2 regions of the Herbaspirillum sp. WTB6 genome follow, and region 2 is predicted to be linked to the other one. Evidence: predicted binding sites of a transcription regulator. Region 2 holds the regulator's gene; the other holds the start of a gene.
The links. Region 2 encodes FliA, which starts transcription of late flagellar genes. Its sites were predicted from a motif close to CTAAAGTTTNNNNNNNNNNNGCCGNTA; they were not measured.
Positions count from the first base shown of each region.

Region 1: ACK2VC_RS00875 (YjfB family protein) is a predicted target of FliA. The motif match lies at 2,592-2,618, and genes of this name have one in related genera.

Region 1 covers NZ_CP176522.1:182,970-198,540, reverse strand. Annotated here, with positions in the region: gene ACK2VC_RS00885 (TonB-dependent receptor) at 1-1,633, opposite strand, end outside; gene ACK2VC_RS00880 (hypothetical protein) at 1,728-2,069, opposite strand; gene ACK2VC_RS00875 (YjfB family protein) at 2,364-2,561, opposite strand; gene ACK2VC_RS00870 (serine protein kinase) at 2,744-4,696, shown strand; gene ACK2VC_RS00865 (DUF444 family protein) at 4,766-5,932, shown strand; gene ACK2VC_RS00860 (SpoVR family protein) at 5,929-7,332, shown strand; gene cls (cardiolipin synthase) at 7,483-8,865, shown strand; gene serA (phosphoglycerate dehydrogenase) at 8,897-10,096, opposite strand; gene ACK2VC_RS00845 (ferredoxin--NADP reductase) at 10,203-10,994, shown strand; gene ACK2VC_RS00840 (3-hydroxyacyl-CoA dehydrogenase NAD-binding domain-containing protein) at 11,075-13,153, opposite strand; gene ACK2VC_RS00835 (ABC transporter substrate-binding protein) at 13,326-14,537, opposite strand; gene ACK2VC_RS00830 (ABC transporter ATP-binding protein) at 14,887-15,571, opposite strand, start outside.
Region 2 covers NZ_CP176522.1:3,491,428-3,506,998, reverse strand. Annotated here, with positions in the region: gene flgC (flagellar basal body rod protein FlgC) at 1-263, opposite strand, end outside; gene flgB (flagellar basal body rod protein FlgB) at 293-703, opposite strand; gene flgA (flagellar basal body P-ring formation chaperone FlgA) at 892-1,593, shown strand; gene flgM (flagellar biosynthesis anti-sigma factor FlgM) at 1,705-2,019, shown strand; gene ACK2VC_RS16390 (flagella synthesis protein FlgN) at 2,022-2,498, shown strand; gene motD (flagellar motor protein MotD) at 2,668-3,465, opposite strand; gene ACK2VC_RS16380 (flagellar motor protein) at 3,658-4,401, opposite strand; gene ACK2VC_RS16375 (RNA polymerase sigma factor FliA) at 4,383-5,120, opposite strand; gene ACK2VC_RS16370 (MinD/ParA family ATP-binding protein) at 5,123-5,965, opposite strand; gene flhF (flagellar biosynthesis GTPase FlhF) at 5,958-7,247, opposite strand; gene flhA (flagellar biosynthesis protein FlhA) at 7,244-9,328, opposite strand; gene flhB (flagellar biosynthesis protein FlhB) at 9,325-10,491, opposite strand; gene ACK2VC_RS16350 (COX15/CtaA family protein) at 10,793-11,749, opposite strand; gene ACK2VC_RS16345 (hypothetical protein) at 12,026-12,181, shown strand; gene ACK2VC_RS16340 (cytochrome C oxidase subunit II) at 12,194-12,733, shown strand; gene ACK2VC_RS16335 (cbb3-type cytochrome c oxidase subunit I) at 12,747-14,447, shown strand; gene cyoE (heme o synthase) at 14,463-15,362, shown strand; gene ACK2VC_RS16325 (SCO family protein) at 15,372-15,571, shown strand, end outside.

The DNA.
Region 1 (15,571 bases), 330 kb from region 2:
CGCGCAGGTTGTAGCTGATTTCCGCTTCCGCGCCGCGGATCGTGGCGTTCGCTTGCGACCAGAAGCGCTGCAGAAATTCGCCGTCCGCTTCGACCGCGCCGCTGCCGTCGACGCGCGTACCATCGGCGCGGCCGAAGACGAAATTGCCTACCCGGTTCTGGAACAGGTTGGCTTTCCAGCGCACCAGGCCGGCGGTTTTTTGCAGGCTGATTTCAAGGTTGCGCGACATTTCCTTTTGCAGGGTCGGGTCGCCGATATCAAAGGTGGCGGTCGATTCGTGGGGCCCGTTCGAATACAGCTCTTCGACCGCCGGCGCGCGTTGCGCAATCGAGAGCGTGGCGCCGAAGGCGTAGCCGGGCGCGAAGGTCCACAGGCCGCCGAGCGAGTACGATCCCAGGTTGAAATTGCGATGCGTCAATCCCGCGCCGGCTTCGGGGCGACGCTTGACCGATTCCAGGCGCATGCCGGCGCTGGTGCGCAGCGGACCGAAGTCGCGTTCTTCCACCAGGAATCCGGCCAGCGACGAGGATCTGGTCACCGGCACCGTATCCGGCAAGTCGGTTTCGGCCGAAAGCGCCGAAAAGTTGCCATCTTCCGTCTGCATCCCGAAGGTACCGCGCCAGCCATAGAGCGGCAGGTGGGTCAGCTCCCAGCGGGTTTCCGAGGTGTTATGGGCGAACTTGGTCAACGGCGTGCCGTCCTGGGCTTTTTCGCTGTGTTTGTAATCGGTTGCGCCCAGCTTGAATTTGAAGGACTCGAAGCCGGAAAACGGCTGCTTCACCAGGCCGTCCAGGTCATAGCGAGTCTGCGACAGATCGATGAACGATTTTTCCGTGGTCGGAATGCCGTAGTGGTCGTTCAGGGCGCCAACCGAAGCACCAATGTGACCCCAGCCGGCGATATACGATGCGCCGAGCCCAAGATTGTTCTGGCGGATGAACGAATTGGGTAACCGGCCGAAAGGCGAATCCCGCCGGCTCAGCGCGGCCGAACCGGGGATTCGGTAGTCGCCGGCGTTACGCAGGCTGCCGTCGACGTGCAAGCCGATCGAGCCGGCAGCGCCATCGACCGACAGCGACAGATTTGCACCGTGATCGACCGAGCTGGTGCGCAGCTCGGCGTCGCCGCCCGGCTGCGGCAATAGCTCGGTCGGAATGCGGTCGTTGATCACGTTCACCAGGCCGCCGATGGCACCGGAGCCATACAGCAGCGCCGCCGGTCCGCGCAGGATTTCGATCTGACGCGCAGTGGCGCCATCGGCGGCGACCGCATGGTCGTTGGACAGGCTGGAGACGTCCGACACTGACATGCCGTTTTGCAAAATCTTGACGCGCGGGCCTTCCAGGCCGCGAATGATCGGGCGCGACGCACCGGCGCCGAAGGCGGAAGCGGAAACACCGAGTTCCTGCGACAGCGTATCGCCAAGCGAATTGCCGAGCTTGTTGCGCAATTCGTCGCCGGACAAAACCTTGGCCGGCGCCAGTATCTGCGCGCCCTCGCCGGCCTGGAACGGAGTCGAAGAAACGACGACTTCGGGCAGTACCTGGTCGTCGGCTTGAGCCTGGACGGCGCCGGACATGAAGGCGAGCGCGGGCAGGACCGCCCGCGCCAGTAAGCTGCATTGGACGTGCATGATGATTCTTTCAAAAGCGAAAAGGAGTGCGGCCTGCCCGCGCTTTCATGAATCAGCGGGGCAGATCAAGATCAGGAGAGGCGAAGCGCGGAATTTACGCGGCAGGCGGAGCGCGGGAGAGGAAATGGGGGGAAAACGGTGCACGCCAGGAGGCGGGTGCAAGCCATAGCACCAGTGCGTGCACATTGGGCAGCGGCGGCACGGCGAAAAGCGCGCTGTGAATCGTGGCGGCAAGCGCGGCGGCATCGAATGCAACGCACGAGTGATGCGCGGCATCCCTGAAATTTTCCGAATCCGAGGCGGCGTTGATTCCCTGCACGCCAGCATGAATGATTCGATGATTGAAGCCGCTCCATTGCGCCAGCAGCAGGGCCAGCACCAGCAAGCTGGCAAGAACCTTGTGATTCCCGCGTGGAAGAAAGCGTTGCAGCGGCATGAAACGATCAGGTGGCTCGTTGGCCTTGTTCAGGGATAAATGCAACCGGGTTGCGAATATTAGCATTTACCGCGGTGCAAGCGAGACCATGATCGACTTGGCGTGCATTACCCGAAGTCGCTGTCAAGCTATGGCCGAGTGGCCGGAATAGCGCGTTGCGCGGCAGGGCTGGTTACCTGCAGTACCCTATACTCCACATATCAATGGCTTTTATGGCCAATGAATATTTAGCTTTAACCACATACTCTTGTCGCGGTTGGTGGGCGTCGCTCCCTTTTTTCCGGTGTCCACGAGTCAGGCGGTCGTATTGATGGTTTGCCCCAGATGTGGTGGCAGGCTGACCGCTTCCACCGGCGGCAGGGTAGCAAGGAGCGCACTGGCCGTGCCTTGCTGAATTTGCATCGCCTTCTTCAAGACAGCAACCGATACAGCCTGATCGTTGCGCTGCTGCGTCAGACTGGTTGCCAGATGGGCAATGTTGTTGATTTCCATCACTCTCCCCTCTTGTCGTCGATCTATGGTTAACGGCAGGCACTCCGCCTTCTTGAATCACCGCATGTCGCCGTGAGGCAAGAGCGCGGGCGTCCTGCCATAAAAATAATGGTGGCGAGGCGAGAAACGTTCCCGGGTTTTGTCAGTCCACTATTTACATGAGCCTATTTTTTAGGGGGGCGATGATGAATCAAGGCAATGGCACGTCGACGCACAACGAGCAGCAGGCCAGTTTTTATCAGAGCCTGGTCGCCTTCACCAAGGAACATCGGGCTACGCATTGGAGCGGACCTTTTTCCGAATTCCTGGAAAAAATCGTGGTGCTTGACCCGCGCGGCGTCGCGCGCAATTCCCACCAATACATGTGGGACATGATTCGCTGGACGCGGGCCGACGAAGCCGGCAAGCCGCACTGCAAGCTATTCGACGAGGAACTGTTCGGTATCGAACCGTCGATCGAACGCGTGGTTGATTATTTCAAGGCTGCCGCCGCCGGCTCGGAGGTCGGGCGCCGCCTGCTGCTGCTGCTCGGGCCGCCTTCCGGCGGCAAATCGACGCTGGTGATCCTGTTGAAGCGCGGCCTGGAAGAGTACAGCTACACAGACGCCGGCGCGCTGTACGGAATTGCCGGCTGCCCGGTGCACGAGTCGCCGCTGCACCTGGTGCCGCATACCTTGCGGCCCTCCTTCCGCGAGACTTACGGCGTTGAAATCAACGGCGAACTGTGCCCGTATTGCCGTGCCCGGCTGGAACAGGAGCACAACGGCGACTTCATGCAAATGATGGTCGAGCGGATTTTCATTTCCGAGGCCGGCCGTGTCGGCATCGGCACCTATGCGCCGCACGATCCGACCACCGCCGACCTGGCGGATCTGGTCGGATCGGTCGATCTGTCGAAGGTGGCCGAATACGGCGACGAGGGCGATCCACGCGCCTGGTCGTGGTCGGGTTCGGTGTATGCGGCTTCCCGCGGCATGCTGGAAATGATCGAAATCCTCAAGGTCAAGCGCGAATTCCTGTACCTGCTGTTGACTTTGACCCAGGAAAAAAACGTCAAGGTGTCGCGCTTCCCGCTGATTTACCTGGACGAGGCGATCCTGGCGCATACCAATCTGGCCGAGTTCCGCCGCTTCCTGCAGGAGAGCGAGAACGAAGCTCTGCTGGACCGCATGGTAATCATCCAGGTGCCGTACACGTTGAACTACAAGGACGAAGCGCGCATTTACAAGAAGCTGATTTCATCGGCGGCGCCGGCCTTTCGCGAAGTCCATCTCGATCCGCACGTGCTGCACGCGGCAGCGGTATTCGCGACGCTGACGCGCCTGCATGAAGGCGATGAAAAGGAAACCGAGCTGGTGCAGGCGGTGCGCATCTATGGCGACGAGGAAGTGGAAGGCGTCAACCGCGCCGAGGCCGAGCGCATCCGGCAGCGGATGCCGGAGGAAGGATTGGGCGGCGTTTCCCCGCGTTTCGTGATCAACGCACTGTCGAACGCCATCATCCAGTCCGACGTCAAGAGCCTGACCACGATGAGCGTGCTGCTGGCCCTGAAGGATGCGATCGAAAGCGACGCCCGCATCGATCCGAAGAAAAAACGCAAATGGATCGATTACCTGGTGCTGGTGCGTAAATATTTCTATAACCGCTGGGCCAAGGAAGATGTGCACAAGGCGCTGTTCGTTTCGTTCGAACAGGAGGCGCAGGACCTGCTCGACAAATATCTGGATGAAGTCGAGGCGACCCTGGATAACCGCCAGATCAGGGATCCGATCACCGGCGAGGAGCGCAAGCCGGACGAGCGTTTCCTGCGCGCGGTGGAGGAAAAGATCCACGTCTCCGATTCGGGCAAGCAATCGTTCCGGCAGGAAGTGGTACGCAAGGCGATGGGCGCCTACAAGCGCGGCGAAAAATTCACGCTGGACAGCCACGCCCAACTGCACGATGCGGTCCAGCAATACCTGTTCGAGCAACGGCGCGACATCTTGCGGCTGGTCAGTTCCAGCGCGCGGCCGGATGAAGAGGTCAAGCAGAAAATTTCGGTGGTCGAACAGCGGCTGGTGGACGAATACGGCTATGACAGCCATAGCGCGCGCGAGGCGCTGAATTATGTCACCACGTTGTTGTCTCAGGAATAGCAACGTACGGCGCAAGGCGGCTGCCGGTTGGCACCGCCTGCAGCGCCTGACGGCGAGACAGAGGGAGCTATGCGAAATTTCAGCGCGATGGGTACGGAGTCATCCTGGTATGAATTGTTTTCACGCGGTGCCCGGGACTGGCTGCGCCATAACCAAAAGGTGCGCGAAGCGGTCCAGGAGCATTTGCCTGAACTGATCGCCCAGCCCGATATCCTGACCGGCTCGCAGCAGCGCACGGTGCAGATACCGGTGCACTTCCTGGAACATGCGCACTTCCGTTTGAACGACAGCGCGGAATCGCGCGCGGCGGCCGGCCAAGGCGCAGGCCAGCCGGGCGACGTGGTGCACACGGTGCCGCCCGATTCCGGCGCCGACGCCGGCGAAGGTGGCCATGGCGAAGGCGAAGTGCAGTTGCTGCTGGAGTTGAACGTCGACGACATCATGGACTGGCTGTGGGAAGAAATGCGCCTGCCGGAACTGCGGCCGAAACACAATACCAAGCTCGACGAGCAGCAACTGGTGCGCGAAGGATGGGACAAGCGCGGCGCCCGCGCGCGCCTCGACCGCCGGCGCACCGTCAAGGAAGCCGTCAAGCGGCGCGCGCTGCAGAAAAATCCGCTGCCGTTTACCGATGACGATCTGCGTTTCCGGCAACTGGCACAGCGCCGTCAGGAATCGACCAACGCGGTGGTCTTCTTCGCGCTCGACGTGTCGGCCAGCATGACGCTGCAGGAACGGCGGCTGGCAAAGAATTTTTTCTTTTTCGCCTTGCAAGGAATCCGCCGCCAATACGCGAAGGTCGCGATCCGCTTCATTGCCCACACCACCCAGGCATGGGAATTTTCCGAGGAAGATTTTTTCCAGGTCACCGGCACCGGCGGCACCGGCGCCTCGACCGCATTCAATCTGGCGCTGCAATTGATCGACGCAGAATTTCCGCCCGATCAATACAACATTTACCTGTTCTATGCATCGGACGGCGAGAACTTCACGGAAGACCATGCCGCCGCTGCCGGCAGCCTGGCCAAGCTGGCCTCCCTGTTGAATTACATCGGCTATATCGAAACCGCGCCCGGCCTGCTGCGCTCCGGCGAAACCGAGATGAAGGCGATCTGCAGCGAACTGGAAGGAAGCGGGGCGCTGATCCATACCAGCGTGCTGACGCGGCAGGAGGATGTGTGGCGCGCCTTGCGCAAATTCTTCATGCAGCAAGCGGAACAAGCGGAGGCCGCATGACGAGCGCAACCACGACCCTGCCCGGGAAAGACCTAACCGATTATGCACAGCGTATCGAGCAACTGGCGCTGCGCCTCGGGCTGGACTTTTACCCGGTCGATTTCGAACTGGTGCCGACCAATTTCATGATGGAGATTGCCGTCTACGGCTTGCCGATCCGCATGCCGCACTGGTCCTTCGGCATCCGCTATATCCACCAGTTGATCCGGCAAAACATGGGTCACTCCCACATTTTCGAAGTGATGTTCCCCGGCGACCCCTGCCATGCGTATCTGGTCGACAGCAACAGCCTGCCGGAAAACACGCTGGTCACCGCGCACGTGCTGGGCCATGCCGATTTCGCCAAGAACAATCATCTGTTCATGCGCTTCATGCAGATGGCCGGCGGCCATATCCTGGAACAGGCAGCCGAGCGCGCGCACCGCATCGAATCGGCCGCCGCCGAATTCGGCGCCCGGCGGGTGGAGGCGGTGCTGGACGCCGCGCTGGCGCTGGAGCCGCACGTGGACGTGAATGCCGATCTGCACCGACCGCTTTACCCGCAAGCGGCGGCAACGCCGCCCGCGCGCCCTGAACGCGGGCCTTTCGAGCAGCGTTTTCACAAGCTGCCGGGCGAAGCTGCGCTGGCGCTGGCGCCGGAGCCACCCGCCGCGCCCAGCCGCCAAGTGCCACCACAGCCCGAATACGACCTGCTCTGGTTCATCGCGCAGTACGCACCCGAAATGGAGGGCTGGGAGCGCGACATCTTCCTTGCGGTGCGCGAAGAATCGTTTTATTTTTACCCGGTTTTCGCCTGCCAGATCATGAACGAGGGCTGGGCCTCGTACTGGCATGCGCGGCTCTTGCGCGAAGCGGATTTCCTGCCCGACGAGGTGTATTTGTCGGCGATCAAGTCGCACTCGGACGTAGTGCGGCCCTACGCCAGCGACAATCAATTGGCGCTGGCGATCAATCCCTATCACCTCGGTTTTTCGATGTGGGAGCAGATCATCGAAGACAAGGGTCTTGAGGCGGCGCGCCGGATTTGCAAGGAAGAGGACGACTTCGGCTTCATCCGCAATTACCTGACGCCGGAGCTGGCCGAACGCCTTGACCTGTTCGTCTATGAAACCGAAAAGGACGGCGATATCCGGATTCAACAGCGCGACATCCACGCGCTGCGCGAAGCCATCCTGGCGCCGAAGTTCAACTATGGCGCGCCGCGCATCGCCGCCACCCACCTGCATTCGGACGGCAGCCTGGAATTGACGCACGATTACCAGAGCGATGGCCGCGGGCTGGATCTGGCTCGGGCGGAACGGGTGCTGGACTATATCGCGCGCGTCTGGCGGCGGCCGCTGACCCTGCATACCATCAGCGAGAGTGGCGCCACGCGCGAGTTGGCGACGCGCCGGATCTAGTATGGAAGGAGTGGGTTCAGGTTACTCTTCCCAGATACTCCCTATTCAATATCAATATTCCGCCCATAAACATTTGTGCATTATCAAATACTCCATATTTTTTATGGTGATACGAGGTGTTGATGGTTTGATCCATTGATGAAAAATCCAATGTCGAATCAGGCAGTCGTTCGGATCGTTGCTGGCCTGTTGTTCATCTTCGCGCTGGCCGCCTGTGCCTCGCTGCCCGACGTGCGCGATCTCGGCAGCTCATTGACGCCAAAGGAGACTCCGACCGTCACCGGCAGCCGCGGCGTGCTGCCCGACGCCAAGGCCGAATCGATTCTTGCCAGACGGCTGCGCGGCTCGCGCATCGACGCCAAAGAACTGGCGGCATTGGAGGAGGCGGCTACCGGCAGCCCGCTGATCGCCGGCAACAAGGTCGAGTTGCTGTTTGATGGCCCGCAGACCATGCAGGCGATGATCGAGGCGATCAGCACGGCTGCCGACAGCATCAATCTGGAAACCTATATTTTCGACCAAGATGAATTGGGGCAGCGTTTTGCCGATCTGCTGATCGAACGCCAGCGTGCCGGAGTCCAGGTCAACATCATTTACGATAGTGTCGGCACCCTCGGCACGCCGGCCGAATTCTTCGAGCGCATGCGCGCCGCCGGCATACAACTGGTCGAATTCAATCCGGTCAATCCGTTGAAGCGCCTTGCCTGGTGGCGCCTGAATAATCGGGATCACCGCAAGATCCTGGTGGTGGATGGAAAAATCGGTTTTACTGGCGGCATCAACATTACCGGGCAGTATTCGCACGGCTCATTGTTTCGCGCGCGCGGCAAGAACCTGGACAGCGGGGTTGGCTGGCGCGACACCCACGTTCGCATCGAGGGCCCGGCGGTGGCCTCCCTGCAATGGTTGTTTCTGGATTCCTGGGCCCGGCAGCGGGCCAACGATCCGCTGCAGCGCGACTACTTCCCGCGCCTGCACATCGCCGGCGACAAGATCGTGCGCGTTCTGGGCAGCCGGCCGGGCGGCGACCCGGCCATCTATAAGGCCTACGTCCTGGCGATCCAGGAAGCCCAAAAAACGATTCACATCACCACTCCGTATTTCGTGCCGGACCAGCAAATCCTCGATGCGCTGGCGGCTGCGGTGCGGCGTGGCGTCGAAGTCAAGCTGCTGCTGCCCAGCGTCTCCGACAGCAGCGTCGTGCTGTATGCCGGACAATCGTTCTACGGCGATTTGCTGAAGTCCGGCGTCGGCATCTATCAGTTGCAGGTGGCGGTATTGCACGCCAAGACGGCGGTGATCGATGGCACCTGGTCAACGGTCGGCTCGGCCAACCTGGACATGCGCAGCTTCCTGCACAATTCGGAAGTCAACCTGATCGTGCTCGGCGCCGAGTTCGGGCAGGGAATGGAAAGCGCATTCCAGGAGGACCTGCGCGATGCGCACCATGTGACGGCCGAGGAATGGGAACAGCGGCCGCTGGGCCAGCGCTTCAAGGAATGGGCGGCGCGCCGGCTGGAATATTGGCTGTGAGGCGCAATCCCGGCCGGCTTCGGGCCCAGGGTTAGATCAAGTTACAGCGAATCGTGGTCGATACGTTGCGCAATTCCTGCAGCAATTCTTCGGAAATGACGGCATCGATGTCGGTCATCGCATAACCGAGCGCACCGCGCGTTTGCAATTGCTGGGCCACGATGTTCAGGTCGTGCTTGGCGAAATCGGCGTTCATCCGCGCAATCACGCCCGGCTCGTTGCGGTGCACGTGCAGGATGCGGCTGACCGCGGCCTTCTCCAGATGGGCGATTTCGGGGAAATTTACCGCCGAGCGAGTGGTGCCGGCGGACAGGAAACGCGCCAGTTTTTCCGCCACTTCGCGCCCGATATTTTGCTGCGCCTCTTCCGTGCTGCCGCCAATGTGCGGGGTCAGGATGACGTTGTCCAGCCCGCGCAGCGGCGACACGAATTCCTCGTCTTCATTGTGTGGCTCGACCGGGAAAACATCGATTGCGGCGCCAGCCAGCTTGTTTTCGCGCAGCGCCTGATTCAGCGCGTCGATATCGACCACGTTGCCGCGCGACGCATTGATTAGCAAAGCCGAAGGTTTCATCGCGGCGATGCGGCTGCGATTGATCAGGTTCTTGGTGGTCGGATTGGCAGGCACGTGCAGCGTGACGACGTCGGACTGCTTCAGCAGCGCCTCCAGCGAGCGCACCGGCTTGGCATTTCCCAGCGGTAACTTGCTTTCCGGATCGAAGTAGACCACGTGCATGCCGACGCTTTCCGCCAGGATGCCGACCTGGGCGCCAATATTGCCGTAGCCGATGATCCCCAGCACCTTGTTGCGTACTTCAAAGGCGCCGTTTGCATTCTTTTCCCATTTGCCGCGATGCGCGCGCGCATTTTTTTCCGGAATCCGCCGCAGCAGCAGGATCGCTTGGGCGATCACCAGTTCCGCCACCGAGCGCGTGTTCGAATATGGCGCGTTGAACACCGGAACGCCAAGCGTGGCGGCGGTCGCCAGGTCAACCTGGTTGGTGCCGATGCAAAAACAGCCAATGGCGCGCAGACGCGGCAACGCCTTCAATACGTCGGCAGTCAAATGGGTGGCGGAACGGATGCCGACCACGTCGGCATCGGCCAGGGTACTAATCAATTCGGGACCGGCCAGGGCGGTGGACAAACGGACAACCTGGTTGAAGCCATTTTCCTCAAAAAACGAAACTGCATTCTGATGAATTTTTTCCAATAAAACGATTTTAGTCACAAGCCGGCTCCAAAAAATTGTCGAATACGAGTGTAAGACAGTATCATTGCACAAAGCAATATTTCATCTATATCTTTTATTCATGATTATATCGTCAAGGACGACAATGACGGATCGCATGGCCGCCAGCGACAAGGCCAGCGTTGAAACAATCACGTCAATTCACCGATCGAACGAAACCCTGTTTTCGTTCCGCACCACCCGTGCTGCCCGCTTTGAGTTTACGCCGGGACAGTTTTCACGTCTTGGCCTGGATAGCGGCAGCGATATCCTGTGGCGCGCCTATTCGATCGCATCCGCACCGGGCGACGCAGAATTGGAGTATTTCGCGGTAACGGTGCCGCAAGGCGCCTTCAGCCCCCTGCTGGCGCGCCTGCGGGTCGGCGATCCGATCCTGACTGAACGCGCCAGCCACGGCTTCATGACCGCGACCCGCTTCACGGCGCCTGGAAACGACTTGTGGATGCTGGCGACCGGCACGGGCCTTGGCCCGTTCCTGTCGATCCTGCAGGATCCGCACGTCTGGCAAAAATACCGCAACCTGATCCTGGTGCATGGCGCACGTTCCGCTGATGACCTGGTCTACCAGGATCTGCTGCAGCGGCTTCAGCGGCAACCACCGACCGCTTCTTTGGCGCGCCTGCACCTGATCCAGAGCACGACCGGCAGCAACCAGCCGGTTGCGTCCAATCGCCTGCAAGGGCGCATCACCAGCCTGCTGCTCGACGGCCGGCTGGAAGCCGCGGCCGGCCTGGCGATCAACGCCGAAGATTCACACCTGATGTTATGCGGTAATCCGGACATGATTACCGAAGTCAGGCAGATCCTGCATGAACGCGGACTGCGGCCCAACCGCCGGGCCGTACCCGGAAATTTCCTGACCGAGAATTACTGGTGAAATAACGGATCGGCCGAATTCACAAACTCGAAAAAAACCCCAGCCATCACGGCTGGGGTTTTTCCGCTATTGATGCCTACTTAGTTGAAAGTCTTTCCTTCCGCCGCCAGCTTCGCCAGCAGCCGCGCCGGTTTCCAGGCTTCGCCATGGAGGCCCTTGGCATATTTTTCAATTGTCATCACCACGTTCGGCAAGCCGACGGTGTCGGCATAGAACAGCGGGCCGCCGCGGAACAGCGGAAAACCGTAGCCGGTCAGGTACACCATGTCGATGTCGGAGGCGCGCAACGCGATGCCTTCGTCCAGGATGTCGGCCGCTTCGTTGACCAGTGCGTACACCAAGCGTTCGACGATTTCGGCATCGCCGATCTTGCGCCGTTCGACACCTGCATCGGCCGAATGCTTCACGATCATGTCGTTCACCACCGCGGACGGATAGGCCTTGCGGTCGCCGGGCTTGTAGTCGTACCAGCCGGCGCCGGTCTTCTGGCCAAAGCGGCCCATCTCGCACAGCAGGTCGGCGGTCTTGGAGTAGGTGATTTCCGGCTTTTCGACATAGCGCCGCTTGCGGATGTACCAGCCGACGTCGTTGCCGGCCAGGTCACCCATACGGAACGGTCCCATCGCGAAGCCGAATTTCTCGATCGCCTTGTCGACCTGCTCCGGCAGGCAGCCCTCGTCCAGCAGGAAGCCAGCCTGGCGGACATACTGCTCGATCATGCGGTTGCCGATGAAGCCGTCGCAGACGCCGGAAACCACGCCGGTCTTCTTGATTTTTTTTGACAAGGCCATGGTGGTGGCCAGCACGTCCTTGCCGGTCTTGGCGCCACGCACGATCTCCAACAGCTTCATCACGTTGGCCGGGCTGAAGAAGTGGGTGCCGATCACGTCCTGCGGCCGCCTGGTGAAGGCGGCGATCTTGTCGACGTCCAGCGTCGACGTATTCGACGCCAGGATCGCGCCCTGCTTCATGACTTCGTCCAGTTTTTTGAACACGGTTTCCTTGACGCCCATGTCCTCGAACACGGCTTCCACCACGATGTCGGCTTGGCCAATGTCTTCATACGACAGCGTGCCCTTGATCAGACCGACGCGCTGCTCGAATTTTTCGGGCGTCAGCTTGCCTTTCTTCATCGTGTTCTCGTAATTCCTGCGAATCGTCGCCAAGCCTTTGTCGAGCGCTTCCTGTTTCATTTCCAGGATTGTCACCGGAATGCCGGCATTGGCAAAATTCATCGCGATGCCGCCGCCCATGGTGCCGGCGCCGATTACCGCCGCTGACCTGATCGGACGGATCGGCGTATCGGCCGGCACGTCCGGTATCTTGCTGGCGGCGCGTTCGCCGAAGAAGGCATGACGCAACGCTTTCGACTCCGGGGTTTGCACCAGTTGAATGAACAGATCACGTTCGAATTTCAGCCCGTCGTCGAATTTTTTGGTGACGGCAGCAGCAACCGCCTCGACACACTTCAGCGGCGCCGGGAACGGGCCGGCCACTGCTTTGACCGTATTGCGCGAAAACTGCAGGAAGCCTTCGTAATTCGGGTAATCGACCTTCAGGTCGCGCACTTTCGGCAGCGGCCGCACGTCGGCGATGCTGTTGGCAAACGCCAGCGCGCCCTGCAACAGGTCGCCGTCAATCATCTGATCAAAGAGCGCGGTCTTGGCCAGTTTTTCGGAAGCGACCGGATTGCCGGATACGATCATGTTCAAGGCCATTTCCAAGCCGAGCACGCGCGGCAGGCGCTGGGTGCCGCCAGCCCCCGGCAGGATGCCGAGCTTGACTTCGGGCAGAGCGATCTGCGCGCCGGCGGCCGCGACCCGGTAGTTGCAGCCGAGTGCCAGTTCCAGGCCACCGCCCATGCAGACGGTATGAATTGCCGCGACTACCGGCTTGGTCGAGTTTTCGACAACCTTGATGACGGTATGCAGCGACGGTTCCGCCAGCGCCAGCGGGGAATTGAATTCCTTGATGTCGGCGCCGCCGGAAAAAGCCTTGCCGGCACCGGTGAGGACGATCGCCTTCACCGCATCGTCGTTCAACGCCTGCTGCATGCCTTGCACCAGCGCACTGCGGGTGGCGTGGCCAAGTCCATTGACCGGCGGATTATTGAGCGTGATCACGGCAACAGCACCGTGTACCTGGTATTCGGCTGTCATATCTCTTCCCTTTTCAATGAAATTCCTGCGTGCGCAATGTGCAACTGGAGTTCTGTTCTGTGCCGGTTAACTATACCCGAGAAAAGAACGATCGTATTATTTTTGGGGTAAAAAAATCCGGTGGCCTGAACTGCTCACCGGACCGAGGGAGCGCTATCGATTGCGGCGCCTTCTATTGACCTTTCAGGCGCAGCAAGCCACTGCGCTTCGAGTCGTCCGCATAGGCATAACCAACACGGCCGGCGCTGACTTGGCCCATTAGCAGCATGTTCTGCGTAATCGCGTCATGGTCCTGTCTTGAAAATGGCTTGTTGTAACTGGTAATCACGCCCTGATAGCGCTTGCTGAGGTTTTCCAGCGCCTCCCTGATCTTGGAGCCGTCGGTCGAATTCGCCTGGCGTAACGCCAGATGCAACAGGTGCATACCATCATAACCTTGCGCTGCGCTCATCGGCGAGGAGATGACATCGGTCTTGAAGTGCCGTTTATACTCCAGCAAAAAACTGGTTTTGCTACTGGATGTGGCATCCTGTATGAAGGTCTGTGGCATCAGCGCGCCCTCGCCAGTCTTTCCGGAGTGGTCGATAAAATTGCGCATGGACAGCGTCCAACTTCCCAGCATCGGCACTTTCCACCCAGCCGCATCCTTGTTGTGCGCGATCGCCGCCAGTTCCGGACCGATGCCCCAGACGACGATGGCTTGTGCATCGCTTGCTTTCGCCTGGCGGACCTGAGTGCTCATGTCCTGATCGCCGATGTTGAAGCGCTCCTCGGATACAACTTTGACGCCGGCAGCGGCTGCCTGCTCGACAAAAGCCTTCAGGCCGGCATCACCATAAGCGGTGGTGTCGGCCAGAACGGCAACGCTGTTCAGTCCTTTACGCTTGAGATCGGCCGCGACCACTTTCGCTTCCAGGTCCAGGGTTGGCGCTACCCGGAAGATGTAATTCTCCGACGCTGCCGGCGGCGCGTATTTCCTGGTCAACGAGGTGCCGGTCGAGACTGCGATCATCAGCGGGATTCGAGCTTTTTGATAGGCGTCGATAGATGCCAGACCAACGCCGGTATTGACGATCCCGATGGTGGCCACTACCTTGCTCTTCACCAGCTCCTCGGCAATCTTGGCCCCGACCTCGGGTTTTGCCTCATCGTCACGCACCACCAATTCAATTTTTTTGCCGTTAATCCCGCCTATGTTGTTGATCTCTTCGGTTGCCAGGAGAATTCCATTCAACATGCTCTCGCCCATCGGGCTGGAGCCGCCCGTAAACGGCCCCGAAACGCCGATCCTGAGCGTATCGGCCTGCACCGCGCCTATCCAGAATGCCTGGACCGTACAAAAGACGAAAAGAACCAGCGCGCGGCGAACGTAGACAGTCAACATCGATTTCCTCCTTAAGGAATGAGAATCTCGTGTCAGACTCCCTCGGGTGGGGGAGCCCAGTGTAATTTTTTGTAGTATTCCGCATGCATGCAATATCGGCAAGTAAAAAACCAAAATCGCACGAGCGTGCTGACAGGCCGTCAGCGAATCTATTAATGCGGAGGAATCGCCAATCAAGGCCGCAAGTTGTGCTTGGCCGGCCATCGAGAGCGCTGGGAGTCGGTGCGCCATGTGACGCAGTATTCGAAATCCTGCGTGAAAATGCGACACGGCCGAGATCGGCATCGTTGCCAATCTCGGCCGTCACAGGTGCTCCACTGCGCACCCAGCCAGGGCGATTGCCTCGGATTTACACTTCCAGCCATTCCTTGCGAACATTGCTGTTCAAGCGCAGGTCCTCCGGCCGACCGGAGAATACGATCGAACCATGACCCATGACATAGATGCGTTGCGAAATTTCCAGTGCGATCGCGAGTTTCTGCTCGACCAGCAGGACTGAAATACCGCGATTTTTCAGTTCCTTCAGGTATTCGGCCACCAGGTCGACCAGTTTTGGCGCCAGGCCTTCGGTCGGCTCGTCGATCATGATCAGATCGGGATCGCCCATCAGGGTCCGGCACAGCGTCAGCATCTGCTGCTCGCCGCCCGAGAGCACGCCGGCAGCGGTATGGCGGCGCTCCTTCAGGCGCGGAAACATCTGATACATGTCGTCCAGCGACCAGCGCGATTGCTTCTTCTTTTTTTCACCGAGAATCAGATTCTGTTCGACTGTCAGCGCCGGGAACACATCGCGGCTCTCCGGCACGTAGCCCAAACCCTTGTGCGCGATTTCGAACGCCTTCAGGCCGATCATTTCCTCGCCTTTGAAGCGCACCGAACCGGTCGCGTGAACCTGCCCCATGGCCGCCTTGACGGTAGTCGAGCGGCCGACGCCATTGCGGCCGAGCAGACTGACGATTTCCCCTTGATTGATCTGCATGTCGACCCCGTGCAGCACATGGCTCTTGCCGTAAAACGCATGCAGGTTTTTGATT
Region 2 (15,571 bases):
CCGTTGGCATCGGCCAGCGGATGTTTCGGGTCATACACCAAGCGCCCCGGCGAAGCATCTTCGACCACCTGCTGCACCTTGACGCCAGCCGCCGCGCCTTGCAGCGGCACCGCTTCGAACACCACCTGCTTGGCCTTGTAGACTTGGCCGGTCGAACTGGTGGTGCTGTCGGCATTCGCCAGATTGCTGGCGACCGCATTCAGCCGTTGCGCCTGTGCGCTCATGGCGGAACCGGCGACATTGAAAATGTTGAAGAGTGACATTGGATTACTCCCGTAAGTCGCGCGCCGGATCAGCCCTGGATCGCCGCCAGCAGGTTTCTGATCTGCATGCTGACCACCGTCAGGCTCGCCTCGTAGCGCAGCGCATTGTCGGCAAACTGGTTGCGCTCGACGTCCATGTCGACCGTGTTGCCATCGACGTTGCCCTGCGCGGTAGTGCGATACAGCAGCGGTGTACCGCCCACACTGGCGATTGCGCCGGAACCATTCAAATGCGCAGTTGCGGTTTTGACCAAACCGCCATGCGCCTGTTTTTGATGGTTCAACGCCCCCTGCAGCGCCTGATTGAAATCGATGTCGCGCGCCTTGTAATTCGGCGTGTCGGCGTTGGCGATGTTCGACGCCAGCATTTGCTGGCGCTGCGCGCGCAAGCTCAGCGCCAGTTCATTGAAGCGCAGTGCATCGTCCAGCTTTCCGATCATGTCCGGCTCCCGAAATGACCGGCCCAAGAAAGTGCGTCTTGCGCCGATAAGGGTTTTTGTATAGCTCGTATCATACGAAAGCTGAACCGGTTCGATTGCCCGATCAAGCACCCAAACCCATCCCTGTTTCACGCTTTAAGCGCTGCCGGAATCCGTACCATTGACCGTGCCCAAAAACCCCAGTCGATATGAAAAATCCTCTGCTCATCCTGGTCGTGCTGATCTCGCTGCTGTCGCCGGTGGTTATCGCGCACGCCGCCGACGCTCGCCAGGACCTGGCCACGTTGCAGAAAACCGCGCAGCAATTCCTGCGCGCGCAGGCAGCAGGGCTGCCCGGCACCGTCGAGGTTGAAGTGGACGCCGTCGATTCGCGCCTGAACCTGGCCGCCTGCCCGGCCCCCACGGCTTTCCTGGCGAACGGCAGCCGCGCCTGGGGCAAGACCACGGTCGGGGTGCGCTGCACTGCACCGGCCTCGTGGACGGTGTATGTGGCAGCACGCGTGCGCATCCTTGCCGAATACGTGGCCGCCGCCGCGCCGCTGGCGCAAGGGCAGGTAATTGGCGCCGACGATATCGCGACGCTGAAAGGTGATCTGACCACGTTGCCGCCCGGCATCGTGACCGACCCTTCGCAAGCCATCGGCCGCAGCGTGGCACGTTCCCTGCCCCTCGGCGCGCCGTTGCGTGAGGATTCGCTGCGCAACCAGCAGGCGATCCGGAGCGGCCAGGCCGTGCAATTGGTCACCATCGGGCCGGGGTTTCGCATCTCCGGCGAAGGCCGCGCGGTCAACAATGCCAATGAAGGCCAGATCGCCCAGGCGCGTACCGCGGCCGGGCAACTGGTGAGCGGCGTGGCCCGCGCCGGCGGCGTGCTGGAAGTTCGTTTTTGATCGATCGGCCAGTTTTGCGAGTACGCGGCCAAATGTTAAAGTTTGTGGCGATATCGTCGATAATCAGGTGCGCCCTGAGGCGATTTGCCCTAACCAGACAAGGATGATGTCGTGAAAATCGATAATTCGATCAAGAAAACCACCGGCCTGCCGGTTGCCTCGACCGAGACACGTGGCGGCAGCGGCGCCGGGAAAACGGGCGCGGCCGCTGCGGCCGGCGCCGCGCCGGCCTCCGACAACGTGCATATTTCCGCGCAACTGAAGGCGCTGTCCGGCCAGGTGGCCAGCGGCGCCGTATTCGATAGCGGCAAGGTCGAGGAAATCAAGGCGGCGATTGCCGGCGGCCAGTTCCAGGTTGACCCCGAAAAAGTCGCCACCGGCTTGCTGGAATCGGTACGCGATCTGATTCATTCACGCAAAAACTGACAATGACCACGACGCTCCCCGATCCTGCCGGCAATCTGGCCGAAGAACAACAGGTAGTGCAAAACCTGCTGGCATTGCTGCAACGGGAGCAAGAGTTGTTGATGGCGACTGGAATCGACGGCCTGCCGGAAACAACCACAGAAAAAAATCTCTTGATCAACCGCATGGTGGCGCTCGGCCGGGCGCGCTACACGGCGCTGGCTGCCGCGGACCACGACGCCGACGAAAACGGCATGCGGGCCTGGCTGGAACAAGGTCGGCACCACGCCGCGCAACGGCTCTGGACCGACTTGCGCACCCATGCCGAAGCGGCCAGGGAACTGAATCGCACCAACGGCATATTGATTGGCAAGCATCTGGCACGCAACCAGGGCGCACTGAATGTATTGCAAACTGCCGCCGGCGCCGGCGGCAGTTTCTACGGCCCGGATGGTCAATCCACCGTGCGCGGCTCAAGCCATCGGTTGATCGCCGGCTGATCGCCACATAAAGCCGGAAATTGCGGCTTTTTCGGCAATTCCGCGCTTCTCAAGCATCCATCAGCAAACCAACGATAACGCGGACCGTGGTTCGCGACCTGACATCGTCTTGTGCGTCGCCGCTTTATCCTGCTGAAACCACATGGCGCCGCCCATGCCTGCCCGGCGTTCACTTGCCGGCTGCGACGCCAGTTGCTGAGACCGGCACCTCGGTCACGGTTTCCGGCAGCGACGACAGGATCACGACTTCAACCCGGCGGTTGCGTTGCCGCCCGTCCGGCGTGTCGTTGGGCCCGAGCGGCCGGGTGTCGCCATAACCGACTGCGGTCAGGCGTTGCTTGTCCACGCCTTGCTCGATGAACAGCCGCACCACGCTGCCGGCGCGCACCGCCGATAATTCCCAATTCGAGGGAAACATCGCGGTGGCGATCGGGATGGTGTCGGTATGACCTTCAACCTGGATCGCATGTTCGCTCCCCTTCAGCACCGCGGCCACCGCGATCAGCGCCTGGCTCGACTCGGCCGTCAGCTTCGCTTCACCGGGAGCAAACAGGACACTGGCGTTGATTTCGATGTTGACGCCGCGGCTGCTTTGGGTGACGCGCACCTTGCCCTGTTTCACCAGCGGCGCCAGCGCATCGAGCAGGCTGCGCGCCATCGCGGTCATGTGCTCTTTCTCGCGCCGCAGCGCTTCGCTGTTGCGTGGCTTGGAGGACCCCAACTGCATCGGCCGCAGCGGTAGCTGCGGCGTGACTTGTACCGGATTCGGCGGAACCAGCGGCGACATGCGCGCCTGGCCAAAGGCATTGCCAAGCGCATTCGACAGTACCCGGTACTTGCCTTCGTTGACCGACGACACCGCGTACATGACGACAAAAAAAGCAAACAGCAGTGTCATGAAGTCGGCGTACGAAACCAGCCAGCGCTCGTGGTTATCCGCTTCGTCCTCATGTTTTTTTCGCGCCATGCCGACAGTCCTGCTCAAGCAAAGAGGTTGGGAGCGCGCCTTTGCAACGCGCCGGAGAAACCACTCCGAAAAATACGGCTTGGAGCGGCTCTCGCTCGATCCATATACTCAACTTACCGATAGCCAATTTCGCATTAAAAATGGCGGTTATATTAATATACTCCGCCAATTCCCGAGTTTACCGAGTAGTTCTCACTGTTCGAAATAGGCACGCATCCGTTCTTCGATCACGCGCGGATTGTCGCCTTGCGCAATTCCGGCAAAGGCGTCGAGCAGCATGTCCAGCCGTTGCACCTGCTGCGCCACCACCGCCTTCAACTTGTTGGCAATCGGCAGGAACACCAGGTTGGCCAAACCGACACCGTAAATGGTGGCGACGAAGGCGACCGCGATACCGGCGCCCAGCTTGGACGGATCGGACAGGTTTTCCATCACGTGAATCAACCCCAGCACGGCGCCGATGATGCCGATGGTCGGTGCATAACCGCCGGCCGCTTCCCAGATCTTCAATGCCTGGCGCCGGCCGCTTTCGTAGGTGGAGATTTCGACTTCCAGGATTTCCCGTATCCGGCCCGGTTCAATGCCGTCCACCAACAGGCGCAGACCCTTGGCGATGAACGGGTCTTCGCTACGCTCGAGGAAACGCTCCAGGCTGAGCAAGCCCTCGCGCCGGGCGGTGAAGCTCCAGACGCCGGCGTCGCGAATCAGCGCTTCGTGTTCCAGCGGCGGCGGCAGGAACGCCCACACCACCATGCGCACGCCGCGCACAAAAGGCACCAGGCCGCTTTGCAGCAGCACCGCTCCCAGCGTGCCGATAACGACGATGACGAAAGCGGCCGGCTGCACCAGCGAGGCCAGATGGCCGCCTTCCAGCAACTGCCCGCCGAGGATGCCGACCAGCGCAAGAACCAGCCCGGCTACGCTACCCCAGTCCACGCCTGCTCTCTCAAGGTGGCGCGCATGCGCGCGATCGCCTGGCCGTGCAACTGGCACACGCGCGACTCGGACACGCCCATCACGGCGCCGATTTCCTTCAGGTTCATTTCCTGTTCGTAGTACAGCCCCATCAGGATTTTTTCGCGCTCGGGAAGAGCTGTGATAGCGTCGATCACGGCCTCGCGGAAACCGCTGTTGAGCAGGGCCTGCAGCGGATCGTCGTTGGTGTCGGGACAGTAGCGGTCGAGAAAATGCTCATGGCCGCCTTCGGACGTATCATGAAAATCCTCGTAATACACCAGTTGATGGCCGCCGCCGTCGGCCAGCATCTCCTGGTAGGCTTCCAGCGACAGCTTCAATTGCTTGGCGACTTCGGTTTCCTTTGGCGGCCGCCCGAGGCGCTGCTGCAGCGTCGCCATCGCGACCTCGATCTTGCGCATATTCTGGCGCATGCTGCGCGGCAGCCAGTCGCTATTGCGCAACTCGTCCAGCATGGCGCCGCGGATACGCTGCACCGCGTAGGTTTCGAACTGCGCGCCGTGCGTCTCCTCGTAACGGTTGACGGCATCCAGCAAGCCGATCATACCGGCCTGCACCAAGTCGTCCGCTTCGACGCTGGGCGGCAGCCGGGCTTTCATCTGATAGGCGAGTTTCTTGACCAGCGGTGCGTGCTGCGTGAGCAGATTCTCCCTGTCCGACTTTCCGTTGGCGTTATACATATTCAAATTCCGCGATTGACCCCACTGGCCAGCATGCCATGGTTTCCTAACGGTAACTCACCCGGCGCCAATCGTCCAGCCATGCGGCGGAACGCAACCGAGGCACCGGCCAGCGGAAAGGCGTCCACCACCGCCCGCCCGAGGCGCGCGGCGCGCCCGATGTGGTCGTCAGCCGGAACCGAGCCGAGCGCATGCAGCGGCAGCGCCAGATAGCGGTTGGCCGCCTGTGCCATGTTGCGAAACACCAGTTGCGCCTGTTCTTCGCTGGCACCCGATACCAGCACGCCAAACGAGCGCCGACCGAAAGCAGCATTCAGGCGCTTGATCAGCGCGTAGCCGGCGGTGATCGAGGCGGCATCGGTTGCTACCTGGACCACCACTTCGCCGGCTGCCAACGCCGCCAGCGGCAGGCTGCCGTCGTCGCCGAGCGCGGCGTCCGCCAGCAGGATATCGGTTTGCTGTGTCAGCCGGCCGCATAACCGTTCCAGTTCGCCTGCGTGCGCCGCCAGTGGCGCCGGCCGGTTGCTGCCCGAAACCAGCGCCGCCAGCCCAAAGCCCTGCGGCAGCATACGCACCGCCTGTTCCAGCGTACGTTCGCCGCGCGCTACCTGCATCAGGCTTGCGCGCGGCAAGTCGCCCAGGCGGCCGGCGACGCCATTCGCCCGCAAACTGGCGTCCAGCAGCAGGACATCGCGGCCGGCGCGCGCCAGCGAGGCGCCCAGATTGATCAGCGTGGCGCTCTTCTCCGCCTCCGGCAGCACTGACAGCAGCGTGACAATGCGCGGCTTCGGCCCCGCCAGCATGCGCCGCAAGCCTTCCGCCTGGTCGTGATGAAAATTAGACAAGGCTGACCTCGCGCAGACTCTTGTCGTTCATCGCGTGCGCGGTGTTGGCCACCACCAGCGGCAATTCGGAATCCTGCAACGTGAACGGCGCGGTTTCGCGTTTCAGTTTGAAGGCGCGGTCGACCAGGTACTGGCGATTGGCCACGTGCAGATCTTCCGGCACGCGCTGGCCATTGGCGACGTAATACAGGCAGAGCTTGTGGCGGATCAGCGCATCCAGCGTGCTGCCGATGGTGGCCGCCTCATCCAGCTTGGTCATGATGCAGCCTGCCAGGCCGTCGCCCTTGTAGGCGCGGATCACTTCATTCAGGGTTTCGCCAGTCGAGGTGGCATTCAGGCACAACAGCCGCTTGACCTCGGCGCCGGCCCCGGTACTTGCGCCGGCCAGCATCGCCACCTGTTGCGCCACCATCTGGTCGCGCTGGCTGACGCCGACCGTGTCGATCAGCACCATGTGCTTGCCCTTCAATTCCTGCAGCGCGATCTTCAGGTCGGCTTCGTCCTTCACCGAGTGCACCATGACGCCCAGAATCTTGCCGTAGATGCGCAACTGCTCGTAGCCGCCGATGCGGTAGCCATCGGTGGTGATCAGCGCCAGCTTGCCGGCGCCGTGCCGCATCACGCAACGCGCCGCCAGCTTGGCGGTGGTGGTGGTCTTGCCAACGCCGGTCGGACCGACCAGCGCATACACGCCGCCCTGCTCCAGAATCTGGTCTTCGTTGTCCATCGTACCCAGATTGCGCGCCAGGATGGTCTTGATCCAGTTCATGCCGGCTTCGCGGCTGTCGCCGTCCTGCAGCTTTTCGGTCAGGTAGCGCGCCAGGCTGGCGGAAAACCCGGCCGCCAGCATCTCGCGCATGATCACCGCCTTCATCGGCTCGCGCTTTTGCAGCGCGCCCCAGGCCAGCCCGGCCAGTTGCGCCTCCAGCATGCCGCGCATCGAGCGGATTTCGCTCATCACTTCGTTCAGCTCGTTGCTGCTGACCGCGGCAGCCGCGGGCGCCTGCTCCGGAGCGCGGCTGAGCATCGCTGCCAGATTCGCCGCCTGCGTGTTTTCGTTGCGGCGCGGCAGCGCTTCGCTTGCGACTGGCGCCTCGATCGCGCTTTCCTGGTCGCGCGCGGGAGCCGCCAGCGAAGCGATGTCGTCGTGCGCCAGCGCCAGGATTTCGACGCCTCCCTCCACTGAGCGGTTGGACAGGATCACAGCGTCCGGTCCGATGGCGTCGCGCACCTGGCGCAATGCCTCGCGCGAGGTATGGGCTAGGAATTTCTTGACGTTCATGCTTGGCCTCCAATCAGGCTGGTCACTCTAATGGTTTTCGAATCCGGCAGTTCGGCCTGCGACAGCACCTTCAATTGCGGCAGCGCGCGGCGCAGGAAGCGCGCCAGCAGGGCGCGCAGCGGCGCCGGCACCAGCAGTACCGGCGGCAGGCCCATTTGTTCCTGCTGGCGCGTGGCGTGTTCGGCCTGCTGTGCCAGGGTGTCGGCCAGGCCGGGCTCGATGCCGGCGCCCTCCGGACCGCTGGCATGCAGCGCCTGCATCAAGAGGCGCTCGAGCCGGTTGTCCAGCGTCATCACCGACAATTCGCCGGTGGAGGGGAAGATCTGCTGCACGATTGCCGGCCCCAGCGCGACGCGTACCATCGCCGTCAGTTCGTTCGGGTCCTGCGTGCGCAGCGCCTGTTCCGCCAGGGTTTCGACGATGGTGCGCATGTCGCGGATGTGGATGCCTTCGGACAGCAGGTTCTGCAGCACCTTTTGCAGCGTCGCTAACGGAATCAGCTTCGGCACCAGGTCTTCCACCAGCTTCGGCGCATCCTTGCCGACGTGATCCAGCAACTGCTGCACCTCCTGCCGCCCCAGCAATTCCGCCGCATGGGTCGTGATTAGGTGATTCAGGTGGGTGGCGACCACGGTGCCGGCGTCGACCACGGTGTAGCCCATGGTCTGCGCCTGTTCGCGCAGGCCGCCGTCGACCCAGGTGGCGGGCAGGCCGAAGGCCGGATCGCTGGTGGTCGGGCCGGGCAAGGCGCCGGTCACCATGCCGGGATTGATGGCGAGGAACTGGCCGGCGTGCGCTTCGCCGCTGCCGACTTCGACCCCTTTCAAGGTAATGCGGTAGGCCGACGGCTTCAGTTCCAGGTTGTCGCGAATATGCACCGGCGGCGACAGGAAGCCAACTTCCTGCGCGAATTTCTTGCGAATGCCCTTGATCCGACGCAGCAGTTCGCCGCCCTGCCCCTTGTCCACCAGCGGAATCAGCCGGTAGCCGACTTCCAGGCCCAGGGTATCGACCGGGACGATGTCTTGCCAGGTCGCTTCCTCGATTTCCGGCGCGACCACCGCCGCCACCGCCTCGGGTTCTGCCTGCGCCGCCTGGGCAGCGCGCTGCGACAGGACATAGGCGCCGCCGCCCAGGACACCGGCCAGCAGCAGGAAGGCGACGTGCGGCATGCCCGGAATCAGGCCCATGCCGCCGATGATGGCGGCGGTGATGTAGAGCACCTGCGGTTTGGCCAGCAACTGCCCGACCAATTGGCCGCCGATATCCTGTTCGCTGGCCACGCGCGACACCACCACGCCGGCCGCGGTGGAAATGATCAGCGACGGAATCTGCGCCACCAGGCCGTCGCCGATCGCCAGTAGCGTGTAATTTTTCAGCGCCGCATCGAATGCGAGGTCATGCTGCACCATGCCGACCACCAGGCCGCCGATGATGTTGATGACGGTGATGATGATGCCGGCGATGGCGTCGCCGCGCACGTATTTGCTGGCGCCGTCCATGGCGCCGTAGAACTCGGCTTCCTGCCCGACTTCCTGGCGGCGGCGACGCGCTTCCTGCTCACCGATCAGGCCGGCGTTCAGGTCGGCATCAATCGCCATCTGCTTGCCCGGCATCGCATCCAGCGCGAAACGTGCGCCGACCTCGGCAATGCGGCCGGCACCCTTGGTGACCACCATGAAGTTGATGATGGTCAGGATCACGAACACCACCAGTCCGACCGCGTAGTTGCCGCCGATCAGGAAATGGCCGAAGGCCTCGATCACCTTGCCGGCGGCATCCGGGCCGCTGTGCCCTTCGGTCAGCACGATGCGGGTGGAAGCGACGTTGAGCGACAGGCGCAACATGGTCGAAACCAGCAGCACGGTCGGGAATACCATGAAATCAAGCGGCTTGACCGTGTACAACGCGGTCAGCAGAACGATGATCGACAGCGCGATATTGAAGCTGAAGAACACGTCCAGCGCAAATGCCGGCAACGGCAGAACCATCATCGCCAGCATCATGACGATGATGATCGGCGCCGCCATTGCGCGCGAGCCTTCTCCAGTCAGCCAGGCCGGCAGTTTCAGGCCGTTCATGCGGAGGCACCCGGTTCAGCGGCGGCGGCTGCGTTGTTCGGATCCAGCTCCGGCGGCACATCCAGTTCCTGCGGCAGCTCGGGGCGAATCCCGCCCTGTTTTTTATAGCTGCGCAACTGGAATACATAGGCCAGCACTTCGGCCACCGCTGTATACAACGCTTCCGGGATTTCATCGCCGAGTTCGGTGTGGCGGTGCAGTGCCCGCGCCAGGGCCGGCGCTTCCAGCATCGGCACGTTGTTGGCGGCGGCGATCTCGCGGATCCTGGCCGCCACTTCGTCGGCGCCCTTGGCCACCACCTTCGGTGCGCGCATCGCGCCGTCGGCGTATTTCAGCGCCACCGCATAGTGGGTCGGGTTGGTGACCACGACGTCGGCAGTCGGCACTTCCGCCATCATGCGCCGGCGCGCCATCTCGCGCTGCATCGAGCGGATCTTGGCCTTGATCTGCGGGTCGCCGTCGGATTCCTTGGATTCCTGCCGCACTTCCTGGCGCGTCATCTTCAGCTTGTTGGCATAACGCCACATCTGGAACGGTGCGTCGATCAGCGCGATCAGCACCAGTGCGCCGACGATCGAGATGAAGCCGGTCAGCATCAGGCGCGCCAGGTGCAGCGTGCCGTCCCTGGCGGTTTCCACGCCCAGCCCGAGCATGGCGTCGAGCTGGTGGCTGATCACCAGCCAGGACACGCTGCCGACCAGGATCGTCTTGGCGATTGCCTTGCCCAGTTCCACCGCGGCATTGACCGACACCATGTTGCCCAAACCCTTGAGCGGGTTGAGCTTGTCGAATTTCGGCTGCAGCGCCTTGGCCGAAAACAGCCAGCCGCCGATCAGCAGCGGCGAGGCGAGCGCCACGATCACAAGCAAAATCGCGATCGGCGCAAAGGCCAGCATGACACCAGTGACGCTGGCGCCGATCTGCTCGAACAGCACATTGGGATCGAAGGCTTGCGCGCGGTCGAAGCCAAGCCCTGCTTCCAGGCTCCGGTTCAGACGCTGTACCACCCCGCCGCCGAAAAACCACAGCCCGCTGCCGGCCGCCAGCAGGATGGTGCAGGTCGCCAGCTCGCGCGAACGCGGAACGTCGCCCTCTTCGCGCGCCTGCTCGATGCGCCGGGGCGATGCGGGTTCTGTCTTTTCGAGATCGCTGTCTTCAGCCACCGCCGACTCCTGTCATGGCGCCATCGGCGTTCCACACGACGCCATAGGCCCATCAGGCTTGATTATTGGTGAAGCGGCTGGCACGCGATCAGCCGAACAGGGATGGAAATGGGCTTCTTTTCAGGATTCTCCGACCCGGGGTGCGCAGTGCGTCGATCAATGAGGACCCCCTTCGGCTTAAGTGCCAGGGAAATCGATTTCCACTTGGCGCTTACCTTCTTCAGGTCGCGGAGACCGAATTATCGCCGTCGGCGATCGGGACGAAGCCCACGGCGCATTCGAACCGACGCAGCAACCGCTGTTACAAGGCAGGCAGCAGCATCGAGTTACGCTGCGGCACGGAGATACCCAACAGCACTGCCAGCAGCAGCGCAGCAGTCAAATTGTGCGCCAAGGCCAGCGCCAGCGGCAGATCCAGCGCAACCAGCCCCAGCCCCAGCGCCACCTGTAGCGCCGGCAAACCCGCCAGCAGCATGGCGGCAGTCCGTTGCCCTTGACGCCAGACGCGCCAGGCCAGCACCACCAGCGCGGCAGCCAGCAGCAGCCCGCCCGCACGGTGCAGCACATGTACCAGTGCGCCTTCCGCGTGAGTGGGCAGTACTCCGGCAGGGGGCTCCACCCAAGGGACGAACAGCTGCCAGGAGCCGGCACCGAGGTTGCAGGCGTCAAAGGCGGGGCAGCTCATGCCCGCATGGCCGGTACCCACGAGGCCGCCCAGCGCTACCTGCACCAGCATGAGCAGGGCAGCCAGCCAAATCCAGGCCGCCGGCAGCGGGCGGTCCACGGATGGTGCCGGGCCGCGCGCCGCCACCAAGGCCAGGCGCACGCTGAGAGCAAACAGGGCAACCCCCCCCAGCAGGTTGCCCAGCGTCACGGCGGGCAGCCGCGATTGTGCCGTCCAGCGCCCGAGCACGGCCAGAAACAGCACCAGCCCCAGCAGCCCCAATGCCATGCGGCCCTCGGGCCACAGTGCAGGGCGCCGGCCCAAGGCAGTCATCACCATCGCCAACACCAGCAGCAAGGCCGCCGAGGCAATTACCCGGTGGGCCAGGCGTGCCGCTGCCGTGGCGCTGTCGGCCGCGGGAACTGCGACATTCGCGGGTAGCGTCCGCAGCGCCTGGCCGTAGCACTGCGGCCATGGCTCACACCCCAGCCCGGCATTGGACAGGCGGAGGTAGGCGCTCAGGCTCATAACCAAGAGCACCATGACGGCGCATACCCAGGCCATGCGCCGCAGCAGCATCGATCTGCGGGACACGGAGGGGGCCTCCAATTCCATTTCAACCGGAGTCATGGGGATATTCGAAGAAAGGACATGGTTTAAAAGTGACAAATGGCTGCATGAACTGCCACCGGCAAGGTAAATCGCCCCGAATCGCGGAAGTATGCATGAAATCGTACTTGGGAATCCGGTTTTGTCGGGTTATCCACAAAGACCGGATGCCTTTTTCCAAGTATTGATTTAGATCAATGTTCAAGCCGGTAGCAACGGACAACAATGCCAGTTGCCAAAAAGCTTACTTGGGAGAAAACCATGAACCACCATGACGATGAGAACGACAAAGTTCCGCTCATACAGCAGCTGCTGGACAGCCCTTTCCTGCTGCTGTTTCTGGGCGTGATGGTCCCCATGATCGTGTACAACCTGTGGGGCGTCATCGACATCCTGACCATTCCAGCGGCCAAATAAAGGAGCCAACCCATGAGCGCAATTCTCCCTCCCTCAGAGCGGTTGTGGTGGAAACACCCGCTGGACCGCCTCGAAGCCGTATGGATCGGCATCTCCTTCGTCTGGTGCATGGTCATGTTTTTCATGATGGTGTTCTGGCACGTCTACGGCAAGCAGAACCTGGCGACCGAAACTTACAAGACCACCCCGGACAAATTTGCCGCCCAGGCGCAGGCCGTCGTCGACAAGTGGACGGTGCGCACCGAGACCGATCAGAAGATTCCGGTCGTGGCTCCGCCCGAGGGCGCCGACGTCTACATGATCGGCCGGCTCTGGAACTGGTGGCCCATCCTTGAGCTGCAAAAAGGCAAGACCTACAAGCTGCACCTGACCTCGATGGACTACAACCACGGCTTCTCCCTGCAGCCGACCAACATCAACATCCAGGTGGTGCCCGGCTACGAGCACGTGATCAAGGTCACGCCCAACGAGTCGGGCACCTTTTCCGTCGTGTGTAATGAGTATTGCGGCATCGGCCACCACGAGATGGTGGGTCGCATCTATGTAAAGTAACGCGAGGAACGCCATGACCGTCAATACCACTTACCGTACCTGCCCGCGTTCCGGCCTGCAGTTCGAAGCCCAGGCAGAGAAACTCATGATCGTCAACGCCGTCACCGCCGTGGTGGCACTGCTCGTCGGGGGCCTGCTGGCCATCGGCGTGGTGCTGACCCGCTGGCCGGCGGTGCACTGGCTGCCGGCCGACACCTTCTACATGGTGCTCACGGCCCACGGCATCGACATGCTGATCTTCTGGGTCATATTCTTCGAGATCGCCGTCCTGTATTTCGCCTCATCGACGCTGCTGCGCTGCCGCCTGGCCACGCCCAAGATCGCCTGGGCCGCGTATGCGTTGATGCTGATCGGCGCTGTGATGAACAACGTCGCCGTGTTCCGCGGCGATTCGAGCGTGATGATGACCTCCTATGTGCCGATGATGGCGCACTGGTCTTTCTACCTCGGCCTGATCCTGTTCGCCGTCGGCGCGCTGATCGCCTGCTTCATTTTCTTCGGCACGCTGGTCGTGGCCAAGCGCGAGAAGACCTATGAGGGTTCGGTGCCGCTGGTGACCTTTGGCGCCCTCACCGCTGCCATCATCGCGGTGTTCACCCTCCTTTCCGGCGCCATCATCCTGGTCCCGACCCTGTTCCTGTCGGTCGGCGCCCTGAATCAAGTCGATCCGCTGATCTACCGGACCATCTGGTGGGCACTGGGCCACTCGTCGCAGCAGATCAACGTAGCGACCCACATCTCGATCTGGTACGCCGTGGCCGCCATTGCCTTCGGCGCCAAGCCGATGTCCGAGCGCGTCAGCCGCGGCGCCTTCCTGCTGTACATCCTGTTCCTGCAACTCGCCAGTGCCCATCACCTGCTGGCCGATCCCGGCGTCAGTACAGAATGGAAAGTGGTGAACACCAGCTACTTCATGTACTTCGCCGTGCTGGCCTCGATGATCCATGCCCTGTCGATCCCCGGCGCGATGGAAGTGGCGCAGCGCGCCCGTGGCTACAACAAGGGCCTGTTCGAGTGGCTGCGCAAGGCGCCCTGGAGCAATCCGACGTTCTCCGGCGTGTTCATCGCGCTGGTAGGTTTCGGCTTCCTGGGCGGGATTTCCGGCGTGATGATGGGTACCGAACAGCTCAACCTGCTGATCCACAACACCATCTACGTGCCTGGCCACTTCCACGCGACCGTCGTGGTCGGCACCACGCTAACCTTCATGGCCCTCACGTATTACCTGATCCCGGTGCTGTTCCGGCGCGAAATGATCGCGCCCGGCCTGGCCAGGATCCAGCCCTACCTGTTCGGCTTCTCGATGTACTTCTTCTGCCTCGTGATGATGGGAGCCGGTACGCTGGGCGTGTCCCGCCGCCACTGGGACATGGCCTTCAGCGGCCATGCCCTGGCCTATGAGTGGCCTGGCGCCGCCTATCTGATGATGGGCCTGGTCGGCATCGGCGGTGTCGCAGCGATCGCTGGCGGTGTGATCTACGTCTACGTCACCGTCGGCTCCGTGTTCTTCGGCAAGAAGCTCGACGCCGGCGTGACCAGTCCGAACTTCACACCGGTGCCTCGCGCCGCGCCCACGGCCGCCGCGCAAACTTATGGCTCCGCCGGTTTCGTGGCGCCCGGCACTTTCGTGCTGGCCATGTTCTTCCTGGTGTCCTTCGTGCTGTACTACTTCGTCAACTGGAAGTACCTCGGCCAGTTGTGGGGCCTGAGCTAAGCTGGACCCGGCGCGATGCACACCACCCCGCTCAAGCCCGCCGGGCGCGGCACGGCGCAGATGGCGCGTGACGTCATCTCGCTGTTCAAGCTGCGCATCGGCGTGCTCATCATGATTACCGCGCTGGTAGGCATGGCGGTGACGCCGGGCCCGGCACCCAGCTTGATGCAGGTGCTGATCCTGGCCCTGTCGGTGCTGCTGGCGTCCGCCAGCGCGGGGGCATTCAACCAGTATGTCGAGTACCAGAGCGATCGCCTGATGGCGCGCACCAAGAAGCGCGCCTTCGTCACCGGCGCGCTGCCGCACCACCCCGCCTGGCTGGTCCTGATGACCGTGCTGCTGGCCGGTGCGGTAGTGGCAGCCTGGGTCATGCTGAATGGCACGGCGGCGCTGCATGTGTTTCTCGGCGCCTTCTTCTACGGGGTGGTGTATACCCTGTGGCTGAAGCGGCGCACTGCCCTCAACATCGTCATCGGCGGTCTGGCGGGAAGCTTCGCCGTGCTGGCGGGCGCTGCCGCCGTCGATCCCGCGCTCGGACCGCTGTCCTGGCTGCTGGCCCTGGTGCTATTTCTATGGACGCCTCCGCACTTCTGGAGCCTGGCGATTGCCAACCGCGACGACTATGCGCAGGCGGGCGTGCCGATGCTGCCCGTGGTCGTCGGGCCGGCCCGCGCGGCCCGCACGGTGCTGATCAGCACCGTGGCGCTGTTCGTCGCCTCGCTGCTGCCGCTGGCCTATGGCGCCGGGCCGGTGTATGCGGTGGGCGCGCTCGCCGGCGGCCTGCACTTCGTCCGCAAGTCCTGGCAACTGGCGCGCCGGCCTGGGCGTGCCACCGCCATGGGCTCTTTCTTCGCATCGCTGGTGCAACTGAGCGTCCTGCTGGCCGCTGCCTGCATCGACGCCCTGTTGCGTTGAGGGCGGGCCGTGGCCAAGTCGCTACTCTCCAGACTCCGGTGCGGGTTCGCGTTCTGTGGCCTGGCGCTGGCGCTGCTACCGGCGGCACTGGCCGCGGACAAGCCTGATCGCGCCGCCGACCTCGGGCTGGACCGTGAGCAGGCGCTGCGTACGAGCCAGGCCGCGATCGGCCGCCAGATCGGCGACCACATCCTGCTGAACCGCGAAGG